DNA from 3 places in the Paenibacillus sp. 1781tsa1 genome. Region 1 is predicted to be linked to each of the others. Evidence: a T-box and tRNA genes for the amino acid it is inferred to sense, from the RefSeq annotation. Region 1 holds a T-box; the other regions hold tRNA genes.

Region 1 (4,406 bases):
TAGTGAAGCGATGAATGCACTAGGTATTCCAACGACTCGCAGTCTGGCGGTGGTGGCTACAGGAGAAAATATTATTCGCGAAACAGAGCGACCTGGGGCTATCTTGACTCGTGTGGCATCCAGTCACATCCGAGTAGCAACCTTCCAGTACGCAGCCAGATGGGGGTCTGTTGAAGATCTTCGGGCGTTGGCTGATTACACGTTGCATCGACATTTTCCTGAGGTTGCTCAAGCTGAAAATCGTTATCTTCTGCTCCTTCAGGAAGTGATTAAGCGGCAGGCGGCTCTCATTGCCCAGTGGCAGCGAGTTGGTTTCATTCATGGCGTGATGAACACGGATAACATGGCTATTAGTGGTGAGACCATTGATTATGGCCCATGCGCCTTTATGGATGCTTACAATCCTTCGACCGTATTTAGCTCCATTGACAGACAAGGTCGCTATGCTTATGGCAATCAACCGTATATTGCCGGTTGGAATTTGGCTCGATTTGCCGAGACGCTTCTGCCGCTGTTGCACGAAGATGAAGAGCAGGCGGTGCAACTCGCGCAAGATGCCATCGCACAATTTTCAGAATTGTACCATCATCATTGGCTCAAGGGGATGCGTTCCAAACTGGGCTTGTTAGATGAAGAGGCCGAAGATGAAGCCTTGGTCAAGGATCTTCTTGAACTCATGGAGAAGCATAGTGCAGATTACACCAATACGTTCCTGGCTTTGACCTTTGATACATTGGAAGGAACAGCTTGGTTTGGCACGTCAGAATTTGCTGAATGGCATGAGCGCTGGCAAGCAAGATTAGACAGACAGCAAGGTGAGAAGGAAGTCTCTAAGCAGTTGATGAGAACGAGCAATCCAGCGGTCATTCCCCGTAATCATCGGGTCGAGGAAGCCCTTGAGCGAGCAGAGAATCATGGGGATCTTAGCGTAATGGAGAAGCTTTTGGCTGTACTTTCAGATCCGTTCGCACATTCACCTGAACAGGCTGAATATGCAGAACTGCCTGCACAATGCAATACTTCGTATCAGACTTTTTGTGGGACCTGATTGAACGGTGTGGAAGAAGAGGCTGCCTTTGGCAGCTTTTTCATTTACACTCTGTAATCGACGTTAAAATCCAACATTTATATTGAATCCGAGCATGTCATGCAATAACGAGAAAAGTAGAGATTTACTTTTATATAGGCAGGTGCATTCATGTCCAACATGTTAAGCAAAGAACAAATGGCAGACATTCTTTTAGAGCTTTTAGAGCGAACACCTTTCCGCAGGGAACAGATGCAGAACTATGTTAACCGCTTGTATGAGACCTTTAAATGGGACGGTGTGCCCTATGTAGAGTGTGGAAAAGATACGTATATTGTTCGAATATACGAACGTGGTCTCGTCTCGTTAGAGAAAAGGGTAAAACAGCCGGATGAAGTCATCTATTGGCTGCTGGAGGATATTATTTTCACCGCGACGCATGTAGAGTTGTTGGAAAGACATGGTGTAGATAATAAACAGACGCATTTGAACTATACGGATGAAGTCATGAAGGAACTGAACAGGGGTGTTCAGGAAGCTTTCCAGCAGATCGGTGATCCATATTTACATTGGTATCAGACGGGGAAACGTCAGGAGTTAGAGAGCTCGGAATAAAGAAAAGTGAGGTGTGTTACGTGAACGAGCAAGATATCAATGATATTTGGTATGAGTATGCTGTATTATTTGTCGAAAAAAGGAATGAATCTGAACAGGGATGGGCTTCGTTGAATTCGAACGAGCAGGATATTGCTGCTTTATGGCTGTTAGAGGCGGATGTCTTTAATGGCGGTTTTATACAGTTTTTCTGCAACTGGGGGGAAGAGGTATACCGTTACGCGTTGCGGGCATTACATATCATTGGTGCGACTCAAGTCGTGGAGATTATTACCTCAGCATACGGCTGCATTGAGCATTTGAAAGAGGATGAAAGGCTTACTGGATTATGGGACATTCCTAAATTACTGACAAAGGAACAAGAGCACCAATTAGATGAGCTGGATCAGCAATTTTGGAATAATGAGGATCAGATCGCGGAGAAAGCTTATGGTTATTATCACGGAAAATTGAACATGATGATTATATAATCTGGTTTTAACTAAGCATCGGTTGTTCTGTCAAAGGATTGCATACTTGGTCTTGCAATGACTGAAACGTTCGGCTATACTTGCTATAAATTGAATACATGAATTACGTTGATAGAGCGCAGTAGCGGCTTTGTCCCTGTTACAGAAAGTCAGGGGTTGATGGAACCTGATACATACAAGGGCTGCGAATTACACTCTGGAGTACTTGGGTAATGCCAAGCGGATGGGCAAACGATATATTGCCAAAAGTGGTATGGATAACGTGTTAAGGTTACGTGTTGTCCATGCAATTTGGGTGGTACCACGGTTATGATAATCGTCCCTGTGTCTAATGAAGACAAGGAGGCGATTTTTTTGTGTCCAAAAAAGCCGTTCCAGCGTGTAATTTCGTAATTTAACGTAGATCATGACTGAATTTTGAGGATAGAAAAGGGGTTATACGAATGAATATTATTGATGAACTACAGTGGCGTGACGCCATTAACCAGCAGACGGATGCTGAGGGATTACGTGAATTGACGGAAACAAAGTCCGTTTCTTTGTACTGCGGTGTTGACCCAACGGGAGATAGCATGCATATTGGACATCTAATTCCCTTTATGATGCTGAAACGTTTTCAACTGGCAGGACATCGTCCAGTCATTTTGATTGGTGGAGCTACGGGCACGATTGGTGATCCAAGTGGTCGTCAGGCAGAGCGTTCTTTGCAAACGATGGAGCAAGTGCAGGAGAATGTGGATGCACTGACAGCGCAGATGAAGAAGTTGTTTGTAACAGACGGGGATAATCAGGTTCGCATGGTGAACAACTACGATTGGACGCACAAAATCAATGTCATTGAATTTTTGCGTGACTACGGCAAAAACTTTAACCTCAACACCATGCTGGCTAAGGATGTAGTGGCAAGCAGACTGGAAGGCGGAATCTCGTTTACCGAGTTCTCCTACCAGATCCTTCAATCCCTCGACTACCTGCACCTGTTCCAGAACGAAGATGTACAGCTTCAAATTGGCGGTTCTGATCAATGGGGGAATATCACGAGTGGTCTTGATCTGATTCGTAAAAAAGAAGGATCTGAAGCGAAGGCGTACGGTCTGACTATTCCGCTGATGCTCAAATCCGACGGTACGAAATTTGGTAAAACAGCTGGCGGCGCAATCTGGCTTGATCCGAACAAAACGACACCATTTGAGTTCTACCAGTTCTGGGCGAATACAGATGACCGTGATGTGATCAAATACTTGAAATACTTTACCTTCCTGAGCAAAGAAGAAATTGAAGCTTTGGCTGAAAAGGTAGAGACAGAACCGCACAGACGTGAAGCGCAGAAAGCACTCGCGGAAGAAATGACAAAATTCGTTCACGGCGAAGAGATGCTCGAACAGGCTAAGCGTATTACAGCGGCGCTGTTCAGTGGTGATATCCGTTCCCTGACAGCAGACGAAATCGAGCAGGGTTTCAAGGAAATGCCAACATTTGAAACGGACGGCGAAGCCAAAAATATCGTGGACTGGCTCGTAGATCTGGGTCTGGAGCCATCCAAGCGCCAGGCGCGTGAGGATGTCACCAAAGGTGCAATTTCCATGAATGGTGAGAAAATCACGGAGCTTGAATTCACGGTGTCTGCAGAGCATGCGATTGGCGGTAAATTTATCATTATCCGTAAAGGTAAAAAGAATTACAGCCTGGTTAAACTTCAATCATAGTTTCCAAGAAATAGAACGTAACCCAGATACGTAAGAGACTACAATATAGGTACAAATAAAGTCACAAATACAGAAACAAAAAGACCGTCTTCCATCTCTGTCAGGCGACAGAGTGGAGACGGTCTTTTGTATAACAGGTCAGTGCTTGACCTAGTTTATTGATTAACAATCGCTGTGATCTCTTCATCCAGATCAAGTCGTACGTTCTCACGGTACGCCCGGATGTTGTATTCACTGTGCAGGTAGCGAAGAATCGCTTCAATCATATTGGACTCCACCAGATATTGACTGCGGCCTTGAATCCAAACTTCAGCGGAATAACCGGTATCTTCTTCCCAGCTCAGTTCTACGTTGACATCGGTTGGACGTACACCCTTACGTTCTGCCATATGAATACAGATTGCATTCACAATTTCATCCATGCTCAGAACCATAGAGATTAGTACCGTCCGTTTCTGTTACGGTCATCATCACGATCATTGCGGCGGTCATAACGGCCATCTGCTGCAGGTTTACGACGATTGGAGATGGCTCTGAAGAGTGCCATAGCTAGCATAACAATCAACATGATGGCTGCAACGTTCACGA
Region 2 (4,406 bases), 3.9 Mb from region 1:
GCCCCAGTAAACGGCGGCCGTAACTATAACGGTCCTAAGGTAGCGAAATTCCTTGTCAGGTAAATTCTGACCCGCACGAATGGCGTAACGACTTGGGCGCTGTCTCAACGAGAGATCCGGTGAAATTTTAATACCTGTGAAGATGCAGGTTACCCGCGACAAGACGGAAAGACCCCATGGAGCTTTACTGCAGCTTGATATTGAATTTGGGTACGATCTGTACAGGATAGGTGGGAGCCTTTGAAGCAGGAGCGCAAGCTTCTGTGGAGGCAACGTTGGGATACCACCCTGATCGTATCTAGGTTCTAACCTGGTACCGTAATCCGGTGCGGGGACAGTGTCAGGTGGGCAGTTTGACTGGGGCGGTCGCCTCCTAAAGAGTAACGGAGGCGCCCAAAGGTTCCCTCAGAATGGTTGGAAATCATTCGAAGAGTGCAAAGGCATAAGGGAGCTTGACTGCGAGACCTACAAGTCGAGCAGGGACGAAAGTCGGGCTTAGTGATCCGGTGGTACCGCATGGAAGGGCCATCGCTCAACGGATAAAAGCTACCCTGGGGATAACAGGCTTATCTCCCCCAAGAGTCCACATCGACGGGGAGGTTTGGCACCTCGATGTCGGCTCATCGCATCCTGGGGCTGAAGTAGGTCCCAAGGGTTGGGCTGTTCGCCCATTAAAGCGGTACGCGAGCTGGGTTCAGAACGTCGTGAGACAGTTCGGTCCCTATCTGTCGTGGGCGTAGGAAATTTGAGAGGAGCTGTCCTTAGTACGAGAGGACCGGGATGGACGTACCGCTGGTGTACCAGTTGTTCCGCCAGGAGCACCGCTGGGTAGCTATGTACGGACGGGATAAACGCTGAAAGCATCTAAGCGTGAAGCCCCCCTCAAGATGAGATTTCCCAGTATGTAAGACCCCTTGAAGACGACGAGGTAGATAGGCTGGGGGTGGAAGTGCAGCAATGCATGGAGCTGACCAGTACTAATCGGTCGAGGGCTTATCCAATTTGCAAGTGATAGTTCGCACACTTTCGTTTCGAATCTAGTTTTCAGAGAACGATCTCTGAATATGCGCTGAACCATTCATCCACACAGCCGTGTAGGACCGAATGGAACGCGAACGCATTTGTTACACAAATGCTCGTTTGGTGGCGATGGCGGAGGGGTTCCACACGTACCCATCCCGAACACGACCGTTAAGCCCTCTAGCGCCGATGGTACTTGGACCGCAGGGTCCTGGGAGAGTAGGACGCCGCCAAGCGAAACCCCATTGGGGTATTTTTTTTCGAAAATTGATAAGGGCCCTTAGCTCAGTTGGTTAGAGCGCACCTCTGATAAGGGTGAGGCCGGTGGTTCGAGTCCACCAGGGCCCATAGCAAGACCACAACAAGAATACACCAGAGTATGGGGCCATAGCTCAGCTGGGAGAGCGCCTGCCTTGCAAGCAGGAGGTCAGCGGTTCGATCCCGCTTGGCTCCACCATTCCCTGATAGCTCAGTTGGTAGAGCACTCGACTGTTAATCGAGTTGTCACAGGTTCGAGTCCTGTTCGGGGAGCCATTAAGGCCCGTTGGTCAAGGGGTTAAGACACCTCCCTTTCACGGAGGTAACAGGGGTTCGAATCCCCTACGGGTCATAGCAATATCTATTGCTTCAACAAGGGATGAGAATCCCAAAGGTTCGTCGGAGGATGTACTTCGTTAGCAACGGCTTCGCAGTCTCGAACGAAGTGAGAGTATCCCCTACGGGTCATAATATGGAGGCTTAGCTCAGCTGGGAGAGCATCTGCCTTACAAGCAGAGGGTCGGGGGTTCGATCCCCTCAGCCTCCACCATAAGACTTTTTATAACGACGCGGGGTGGAGCAGCCCGGTAGCTCGTCGGGCTCATAACCCGAAGGCCGCAGGTTCAAATCCTGCCCCCGCAATTAACTTTCCTTGAGAAAGTATTATGGAACCGTGGTGTAGTTGGCCTAACATGCCTGCCTGTCACGCAGGAGATCGCGGGTTCGAATCCCGTCGGTTCCGCCATTTTAATTTTATAAGGCTCGGTAGCTCAGTCGGTAGAGCAGAGGACTGAAAATCCTCGTGTCGGCGGTTCGATTCCGTCCCGAGCCACCATTTTTCACACCATGTAATACGCCGGTGTAGCTCAACTGGTAGAGCAACTGACTTGTAATCAGTAGGTTGGGGGTTCAAGTCCTCTCGCCGGCACCATGTAATCCTGGAGGATTAGCGAAGCGGCCAAACGCATCAGACTGTAAATCTGCTCCCTTACGGGTTCGGTGGTTCGAATCCATCATCCTCCACCAGTTTTTCTATGAGTCATTAGCTCAGTTGGTAGAGCACCTGACTTTTAATCAGGGTGTCGAAGGTTCGAGCCCTTCATGACTCACCATTATATGCGCGTGTGGCGGAATTGGCAGACGCACTAGACTTAGGATCTAGCGTCTTTGACGTGGGGGTTCAAGTCCCTCCACGCGCATCCTTTATTTGCGGAAGTGGCTCAGCGGTAGAGCATCGCCTTGCCAAGGCGAGGGTCGCGGGTTCGATTCCCGTCTTCCGCTCCAATATTATGCGCCCTTAGCTCAGCTGGATAGAGCGTTTGACTACGAATCAAAAGGCCGGGAGTTCGAATCTCTCAGGGCGCGCCATTATAACTTCATATTTTGCCGGCGTGGCGGAATGGCAGACGCGCTCGACTCAAAATCGAGTGGGAAACCGTGGAGGTTCGAGTCCTCTCGCCGGTATAGATAACGGGATGTAGCTCAGCTTGGTAGAGCACCTGGTTTGGGACCAGGGGGTCGCATGTTCAAATCGTGTCATCCCGATTGTTGTTATGCGGGTGTAGTTCAATGGTAGAACTTTAGCCTTCCAAGCTAATAGCGTGGGTTCGATTCCCATCACCCGCTTAAATATCGAAAAGAAAGAGATGGTATTCACCGTCTCTTTCTTTTTTTGCATTCACAGGCATATTGATCAGATTGTATACAAAGATCACGGATTATATGGCTGATTAGCATGTATCCCATCCTCACGATATATTTCCCCTTCTTTTAAGTCTGTTCTTAGTCATTGTGGAAGTGTTCAAATAGAGAAGGTCTGCGCATGTTTGAACAAAAGAATATCTTTTCTTTACCACATTTCATAAAAACGCTTACAAAAATAGCTTGCGTAAATCATTAACCTGTAATACCATATCAATTAAGCGCTTAACCTTTAGGGGTAAGGCGCTTAAACTTAACGTAGATTAAGCGCTTAACCCGTAAAGGAAAGGACGGCGATCAATTCATGAAAACAATTCGACTGACGATGGCTCAGGCTTTGCTTCGATACCTGGATCAGCAATATATCTCGGTTGACGGTGTGGAAACCAAGTTTGTGAAGGGAATCATCGGTATTTTTGGACATGGCAACGTAACAGGCATTGGAGAAGCGCTGGAGCGCAGTCCGGGAAGCCTGAGGTATATGCAAGGCAAGAACGAACAAGGTATGGTGCATACGGCAGCGGCCTATGCCAAGCAGAAGAACCGTAGACAGATCTATGCATGTACAACATCCATTGGACCTGGTGCTTTGAATATGATTACGGCGGCAGCTACTGCAACGGTGAACCGGATTCCGGTTTTATTGCTTCCTGGAGACAACTTTGCTACGCGGGAACCGGACCCGGTACTACAGCAGTTGGAAGTGAGCAGTGATTATACAATCTCAGCCACGGATCCATTCAAAGCCGTCAGCAAGTACTGGGATCGCATTGTTCGTCCCGAGCAGTTGATGATTGCAGCTACACAGGCCATGCGTGTACTAACCGATCCAGCAGAAACGGGAGCAGTAACGCTCGCACTGCCACAGGATGTGCAGGCAGAAGCGTACGATTACCCGGAATCGTTCTTTGCCCGCAAAGTGCATTATCTGGACCGTCGCCCCCCGGTACAAGCAGCCATTGAACGGGCAACGGAGCAGATTGCCCGTGGTAGAAAGCCGCTTCTCGTTGCAGGCGGCGGTGTGTTGTACTCTGAGGCATCCGCTCAGCTCGTGGAGTTCGCCGAGGCATTTGGCATTCCGATCGCCGAGACGCAGGCGGGCAAGAGCGCAGTCTCTTGGGACCACCCACTGAATGTGGGGGCCATCGGGGTTACCGGCTCTCTGGCAGCCAACAGGCTGGCGAGAGAAGCGGATGTGGTGATCGGCGTCGGTACTCGTTTCTCCGATTTTACGACGGCGTCCCGCTCTGCTTTTCAGCATCCGGAAGCTTCATTCATTAACATCAACCTGAACGGTATGGATGCCGCCAAGTTAGGCGGAGAAGCCATTCTGGCAGATGCACGCGAAGGATTGCAGGCTTTACAGAAGGAATTGCAGCAAAGACAATACCGCAGTGCATATGGTGCATCCGAAATCGCTGATCTCC
Region 3 (4,406 bases), 1.7 Mb from region 1:
CAAGAAAAGCCTCTAGCCAGGTGAAGGTGCCCGTACCGCAAACCGACACAGGTAGGCGAGAAGAGTATTCTAAGGCGCGCGGAAGAACTCTCGTTAAGGAACTCGGCAAAATGACCCCGTAACTTCGGGAGAAGGGGTGCCCCGGTAGTGTGAATAGCACGAGGGGGCCGCAGTGAAAAGGCCCAAGCGACTGTTTAGCAAAAACACAGGTCTGTGCGAAGCCGTAAGGCGAAGTATACGGGCTGACGCCTGCCCGGTGCTGGAAGGTTAAGGGGAGTGGTTAGGAGCAATCCGAAGCTGTGAACCGAAGCCCCAGTAAACGGCGGCCGTAACTATAACGGTCCTAAGGTAGCGAAATTCCTTGTCAGGTAAATTCTGACCCGCACGAATGGCGTAACGACTTGGGCGCTGTCTCAACGAGAGATCCGGTGAAATTTTAATACCTGTGAAGATGCAGGTTACCCGCGACAAGACGGAAAGACCCCATGGAGCTTTACTGCAGCTTGATATTGAATTTGGGTACGATCTGTACAGGATAGGTGGGAGCCTTTGAAGCAGGAGCGCAAGCTTCTGTGGAGGCAACGTTGGGATACCACCCTGATCGTATCTAGGTTCTAACCTGGTACCGTAATCCGGTGCGGGGACAGTGTCAGGTGGGCAGTTTGACTGGGGCGGTCGCCTCCTAAAGAGTAACGGAGGCGCCCAAAGGTTCCCTCAGAATGGTTGGAAATCATTCGAAGAGTGCAAAGGCATAAGGGAGCTTGACTGCGAGACCTACAAGTCGAGCAGGGACGAAAGTCGGGCTTAGTGATCCGGTGGTACCGCATGGAAGGGCCATCGCTCAACGGATAAAAGCTACCCTGGGGATAACAGGCTTATCTCCCCCAAGAGTCCACATCGACGGGGAGGTTTGGCACCTCGATGTCGGCTCATCGCATCCTGGGGCTGAAGTAGGTCCCAAGGGTTGGGCTGTTCGCCCATTAAAGCGGTACGCGAGCTGGGTTCAGAACGTCGTGAGACAGTTCGGTCCCTATCTGTCGTGGGCGTAGGAAATTTGAGAGGAGCTGTCCTTAGTACGAGAGGACCGGGATGGACGTACCGCTGGTGTACCAGTTGTTCCGCCAGGAGCACCGCTGGGTAGCTATGTACGGACGGGATAAACGCTGAAAGCATCTAAGCGTGAAGCCCCCCTCAAGATGAGATTTCCCAGTATGTAAGACCCCTTGAAGACGACGAGGTAGATAGGCTGGGGGTGGAAGTGCAGCAATGCATGGAGCTGACCAGTACTAATCGGTCGAGGGCTTATCCAATAGCAAGTGATAGTTCGCATCTTTCGTTTCGAATCTAGTTTTCAGAGAACGATCTCTGAAGCATATTCCCTGATAGCTCAGTTGGTAGAGCACTCGACTGTTAATCGAGTTGTCACAGGTTCGAGCCCTGTTCGGGGAGCCATATGGAGAGGTGTCCGAGCTGGCCGAAGGAGCACGATTGGAAATCGTGTAGGCGTCACAAGCGTCTCGAGGGTTCGAATCCCTCTCTCTCCGCCATAATAATAAGGCCCGTTGGTCAAGGGGTTAAGACACCTCCCTTTCACGGAGGTAACAGGGGTTCGAATCCCCTACGGGTCATATTAACTTCAAAAAAAGAAGTTGATTTTTACAACAAGATTATGATATGATCATAAATGTGTTGTTCGGAGGCTTAGCTCAGCTGGGAGAGCATCTGCCTTACAAGCAGAGGGTCGGGGGTTCGATCCCCTCAGCCTCCACCATATAACTTTTTATAACGACGCGGGGTGGAGCAGCCCGGTAGCTCGTCGGGCTCATAACCCGAAGGCCGCAGGTTCAAATCCTGCCCCCGCAATTAACTTTCCTTGAGAAAGTACTATGGAACCGTGGTGTAGTTGGCCTAACATGCCTGCCTGTCACGCAGGAGATCGCGGGTTCGAATCCCGTCGGTTCCGCCATTTAATCTTTACATGAGGCAAACTGTTCACTACATCTGCTGTATGGCACTGATGCCCTATATAAAGTGTAAGGAATTAAGATTAGACTTTATTATGGCTCGGTAGCTCAGTCGGTAGAGCAGAGGACTGAAAATCCTCGTGTCGGCGGTTCGATTCCGTCCCGAGCCACCATTTTCAAAACAATTTAATATGCCGGTGTAGCTCAACTGGTAGAGCAACTGACTTGTAATCAGTAGGTTGGGGGTTCAAGTCCTCTCGCCGGCACCATGTAATCCTGGAGGATTAGCGAAGTGGCCAAACGCATCAGACTGTAAATCTGCTCCCGTACGGGTTCGGTGGTTCGAATCCATCATCCTCCACCAGTTTTTAGGGGCATAGTTTAAAGGTAGAACAACGGTCTCCAAAACCGTTGGTGTGGGTTCAATTCCTGCTGCCCCTGCCAATTAACTTTTAAGAAATTTAACCTTTTGTGGCGATCGTGGCGAAGTGGTTAACGCACCGGTTTGTGGATCCGGCATTCGGGGGTTCAATTCCCCTCGATCGCCCCTTTGTTTTTTCATTTTTTATTGGGGATTAGCCAAGCGGTAAGGCAACGGACTTTGACTCCGTCATGCATAGGTTCAAATCCTATATCCCCAGCCATTATGCGGACGTGGCTCAGCGGTAGAGCATCGCCTTGCCAAGGCGAGGGTCGCGGGTTCGATTCCCGTCGTCCGCTCCAAAATATGGCGCCATAGCCAAGTGGTAAGGCACAGCTCTGCAAAAGCTTTATCCCCAGTTCGAATCTGGGTGGCGCCTCCAGCATATGCCGGCGTGGCGGAATGGCAGACGCGCTCGACTCAAAATCGAGTGGGAAACCGTGGAGGTTCGAGTCCTCTCGCCGGTATATTGAATAGCCCTACATGTTGCTTATGCAATGTGTAGGGCTATTTTTATTTTATATAAAACGGTTTTTGTACATTAAGAAAAATGGGACTTTAATAAAGATTGACGTATGATTATATTCGGTATATTGTAGATAAGTGAAGTCTTTAATTATAGAGGAGTGAAGCATAGTGACTACTGGAAAAAATGTAACGGATACCGATCTGTTATTTAATCTTTCTGTATGGGAAGAGGCATGGAAGAATCGTCCGAGAAGTCCAAAATATAAAAAGAAAAGCGCACCATTTAATACAGAAGAAGCATTTGAGCGGTGGGCCAGGGATTATCATGTACAGTCGTTCTCTGAAGAAGGTAAGCAGCGTTCTGAGCGCATTATGGGCTGGATTGAGAACCAGGGTGTGGAGTTCGCGGGTTTATCCATTTTGGACATTGGAGCTGCTTCAGGTATATTCACCATTCCTTTTGCAGAAAAGGGAGCAACTGTGACTGCAGTTGAGCCATCTGAGTTACTTGTCTCCCTGATGAAAGAGACGATACCTTCAGCTCTTGAATCTAATATCGAAATCGTAAAAGAACGATATGAAGAAATCTCCATTCAGGATAAAGGCTGGGAGAAGAAATTTGACTTTGCATTTGCCTCCATGTGTCCGGTGATGTCAGATTGGGAAACGATTGAGATGGCGATCAACTGTGCCCGGAAGTATGTGTATATAAGTACTATGGCGGGACAGAAGGAACACACCCTAATGGATGAAATTAAGGAGGTACTGGGTGTAACTGCTTCATACAAGGCGGGTGACATGGGTTATATTCAACAGTTGCTGTATTTGAAAGGTTATTCATACACAATGATCATTACAAGAGAAGTTAACTCATTTGAAGTACCAGTGGAAGAGATTATCGAAAAGCTGCCAGAATGGCTTAATACGTATGAGTTACCATCAGATGAAGATTCCCTCAGATTAGCTGAGAAGTACATCCGAGATACATACAAGGGTAGTACGGTGACATTCTCACGTGGAGCAAGATTCGGGAAGATTCTGATCCAACTTGAACAGCCAAACATGAAAACAGTTCATATTAAGGATAAGCGATAAATCTTATAGGCTTGTTACGTGTCTGAGGATCAGAAATCGAGACGGACAACGTATTTTAACATCTAAGATGACGCTAGGAAGCATCACATCGCTGCGCAAAAAGATGAACGTTTGAAATATATGAAGTTAAGATTATAGAAATGAAATTGTAAGTGAAGGGAGCAGGATATGTGCTCCCTCTTTTTTTTGAAGCCAATAACTAATAACCAGACCCTCGTTTATTTGGAGATGTTCGAGACAACGAAAAAACAAAACACATTTCTAGTTTTCAGAGAATGATATCTAAAGCATATTCCCTGATAGATCAGTTGTTAGAGCAATCGACTGTTAATCGAGTGTCACAGGGTCCGAGCCCTGTTCGGGGAGCCATTATGGAGAGGGGGCCGAGCTGGCCAAAGGAGCACGACTTACAATCGTGCTCCTTTTCTAATTTCTATTGGCTACCTCTGCTTTCTGCT

The links. The T-box of region 1 lies ahead of tyrS (tyrosine--tRNA ligase). A T-box ahead of a tRNA ligase gene usually reads a tRNA of that ligase, here a tRNA-Tyr.
Region 2: it encodes a tRNA-Tyr, which carries the amino acid that the T-box ahead of tyrS (tyrosine--tRNA ligase) is inferred to sense. The anticodon was not compared.
Region 3: it encodes a tRNA-Tyr, which carries the amino acid that the T-box ahead of tyrS (tyrosine--tRNA ligase) is inferred to sense. The anticodon was not compared.

What each region holds. Positions count from the first base shown of each region.
Region 1 covers NZ_JAMYWY010000001.1:4,243,725-4,248,130, reverse strand. The annotation lists gene NKT06_RS19100 (protein adenylyltransferase SelO) at 1-1,048, shown strand, start outside; gene NKT06_RS19095 (Imm63 family immunity protein) at 1,199-1,642, shown strand; gene NKT06_RS19090 (DMP19 family protein) at 1,663-2,112, shown strand; T-box leader at 2,212-2,439, shown strand; gene tyrS (tyrosine--tRNA ligase) at 2,556-3,818, shown strand; gene NKT06_RS19080 (YxcD family protein) at 3,974-4,252, opposite strand; gene NKT06_RS19075 (hypothetical protein) at 4,258-4,406, opposite strand, start outside.
Region 2 covers NZ_JAMYWY010000001.1:320,508-324,913, forward strand. The annotation lists rRNA gene NKT06_RS01420 (23S ribosomal RNA) at 1-1,001, shown strand, start outside; rRNA gene rrf (5S ribosomal RNA) at 1,140-1,256, shown strand; tRNA gene NKT06_RS01430 (tRNA-Ile) at 1,295-1,368, shown strand; tRNA gene NKT06_RS01435 (tRNA-Ala) at 1,402-1,477, shown strand; tRNA gene NKT06_RS01440 (tRNA-Asn) at 1,479-1,554, shown strand; tRNA gene NKT06_RS01445 (tRNA-Glu) at 1,559-1,630, shown strand; tRNA gene NKT06_RS01450 (tRNA-Val) at 1,753-1,828, shown strand; tRNA gene NKT06_RS01455 (tRNA-Met) at 1,847-1,920, shown strand; tRNA gene NKT06_RS01460 (tRNA-Asp) at 1,946-2,023, shown strand; tRNA gene NKT06_RS01465 (tRNA-Phe) at 2,038-2,113, shown strand; tRNA gene NKT06_RS01470 (tRNA-Thr) at 2,134-2,209, shown strand; tRNA gene NKT06_RS01475 (tRNA-Tyr) at 2,219-2,304, shown strand; tRNA gene NKT06_RS01480 (tRNA-Lys) at 2,315-2,390, shown strand; tRNA gene NKT06_RS01485 (tRNA-Leu) at 2,397-2,477, shown strand; tRNA gene NKT06_RS01490 (tRNA-Gly) at 2,488-2,562, shown strand; tRNA gene NKT06_RS01495 (tRNA-Arg) at 2,570-2,646, shown strand; tRNA gene NKT06_RS01500 (tRNA-Leu) at 2,664-2,742, shown strand; tRNA gene NKT06_RS01505 (tRNA-Pro) at 2,750-2,823, shown strand; tRNA gene NKT06_RS01510 (tRNA-Gly) at 2,834-2,904, shown strand; gene iolD (3D-(3,5/4)-trihydroxycyclohexane-1,2-dione acylhydrolase (decyclizing)) at 3,284-4,406, shown strand, end outside.
Region 3 covers NZ_JAMYWY010000001.1:5,904,374-5,908,779, reverse strand. The annotation lists rRNA gene NKT06_RS26650 (23S ribosomal RNA) at 1-1,310, shown strand, start outside; tRNA gene NKT06_RS26645 (tRNA-Asn) at 1,377-1,452, shown strand; tRNA gene NKT06_RS26640 (tRNA-Ser) at 1,456-1,547, shown strand; tRNA gene NKT06_RS26635 (tRNA-Glu) at 1,557-1,628, shown strand; tRNA gene NKT06_RS26630 (tRNA-Val) at 1,696-1,771, shown strand; tRNA gene NKT06_RS26625 (tRNA-Met) at 1,790-1,863, shown strand; tRNA gene NKT06_RS26620 (tRNA-Asp) at 1,889-1,966, shown strand; tRNA gene NKT06_RS26615 (tRNA-Phe) at 2,062-2,137, shown strand; tRNA gene NKT06_RS26610 (tRNA-Thr) at 2,158-2,233, shown strand; tRNA gene NKT06_RS26605 (tRNA-Tyr) at 2,243-2,328, shown strand; tRNA gene NKT06_RS26600 (tRNA-Trp) at 2,335-2,408, shown strand; tRNA gene NKT06_RS26595 (tRNA-His) at 2,439-2,511, shown strand; tRNA gene NKT06_RS26590 (tRNA-Gln) at 2,534-2,608, shown strand; tRNA gene NKT06_RS26585 (tRNA-Gly) at 2,613-2,687, shown strand; tRNA gene NKT06_RS26580 (tRNA-Cys) at 2,694-2,767, shown strand; tRNA gene NKT06_RS26575 (tRNA-Leu) at 2,774-2,852, shown strand; gene NKT06_RS26570 (class I SAM-dependent methyltransferase) at 3,022-3,948, shown strand; tRNA gene NKT06_RS26565 (tRNA-Asn) at 4,242-4,317, shown strand; gene NKT06_RS31985 (helix-turn-helix domain-containing protein) at 4,375-4,406, opposite strand, start outside.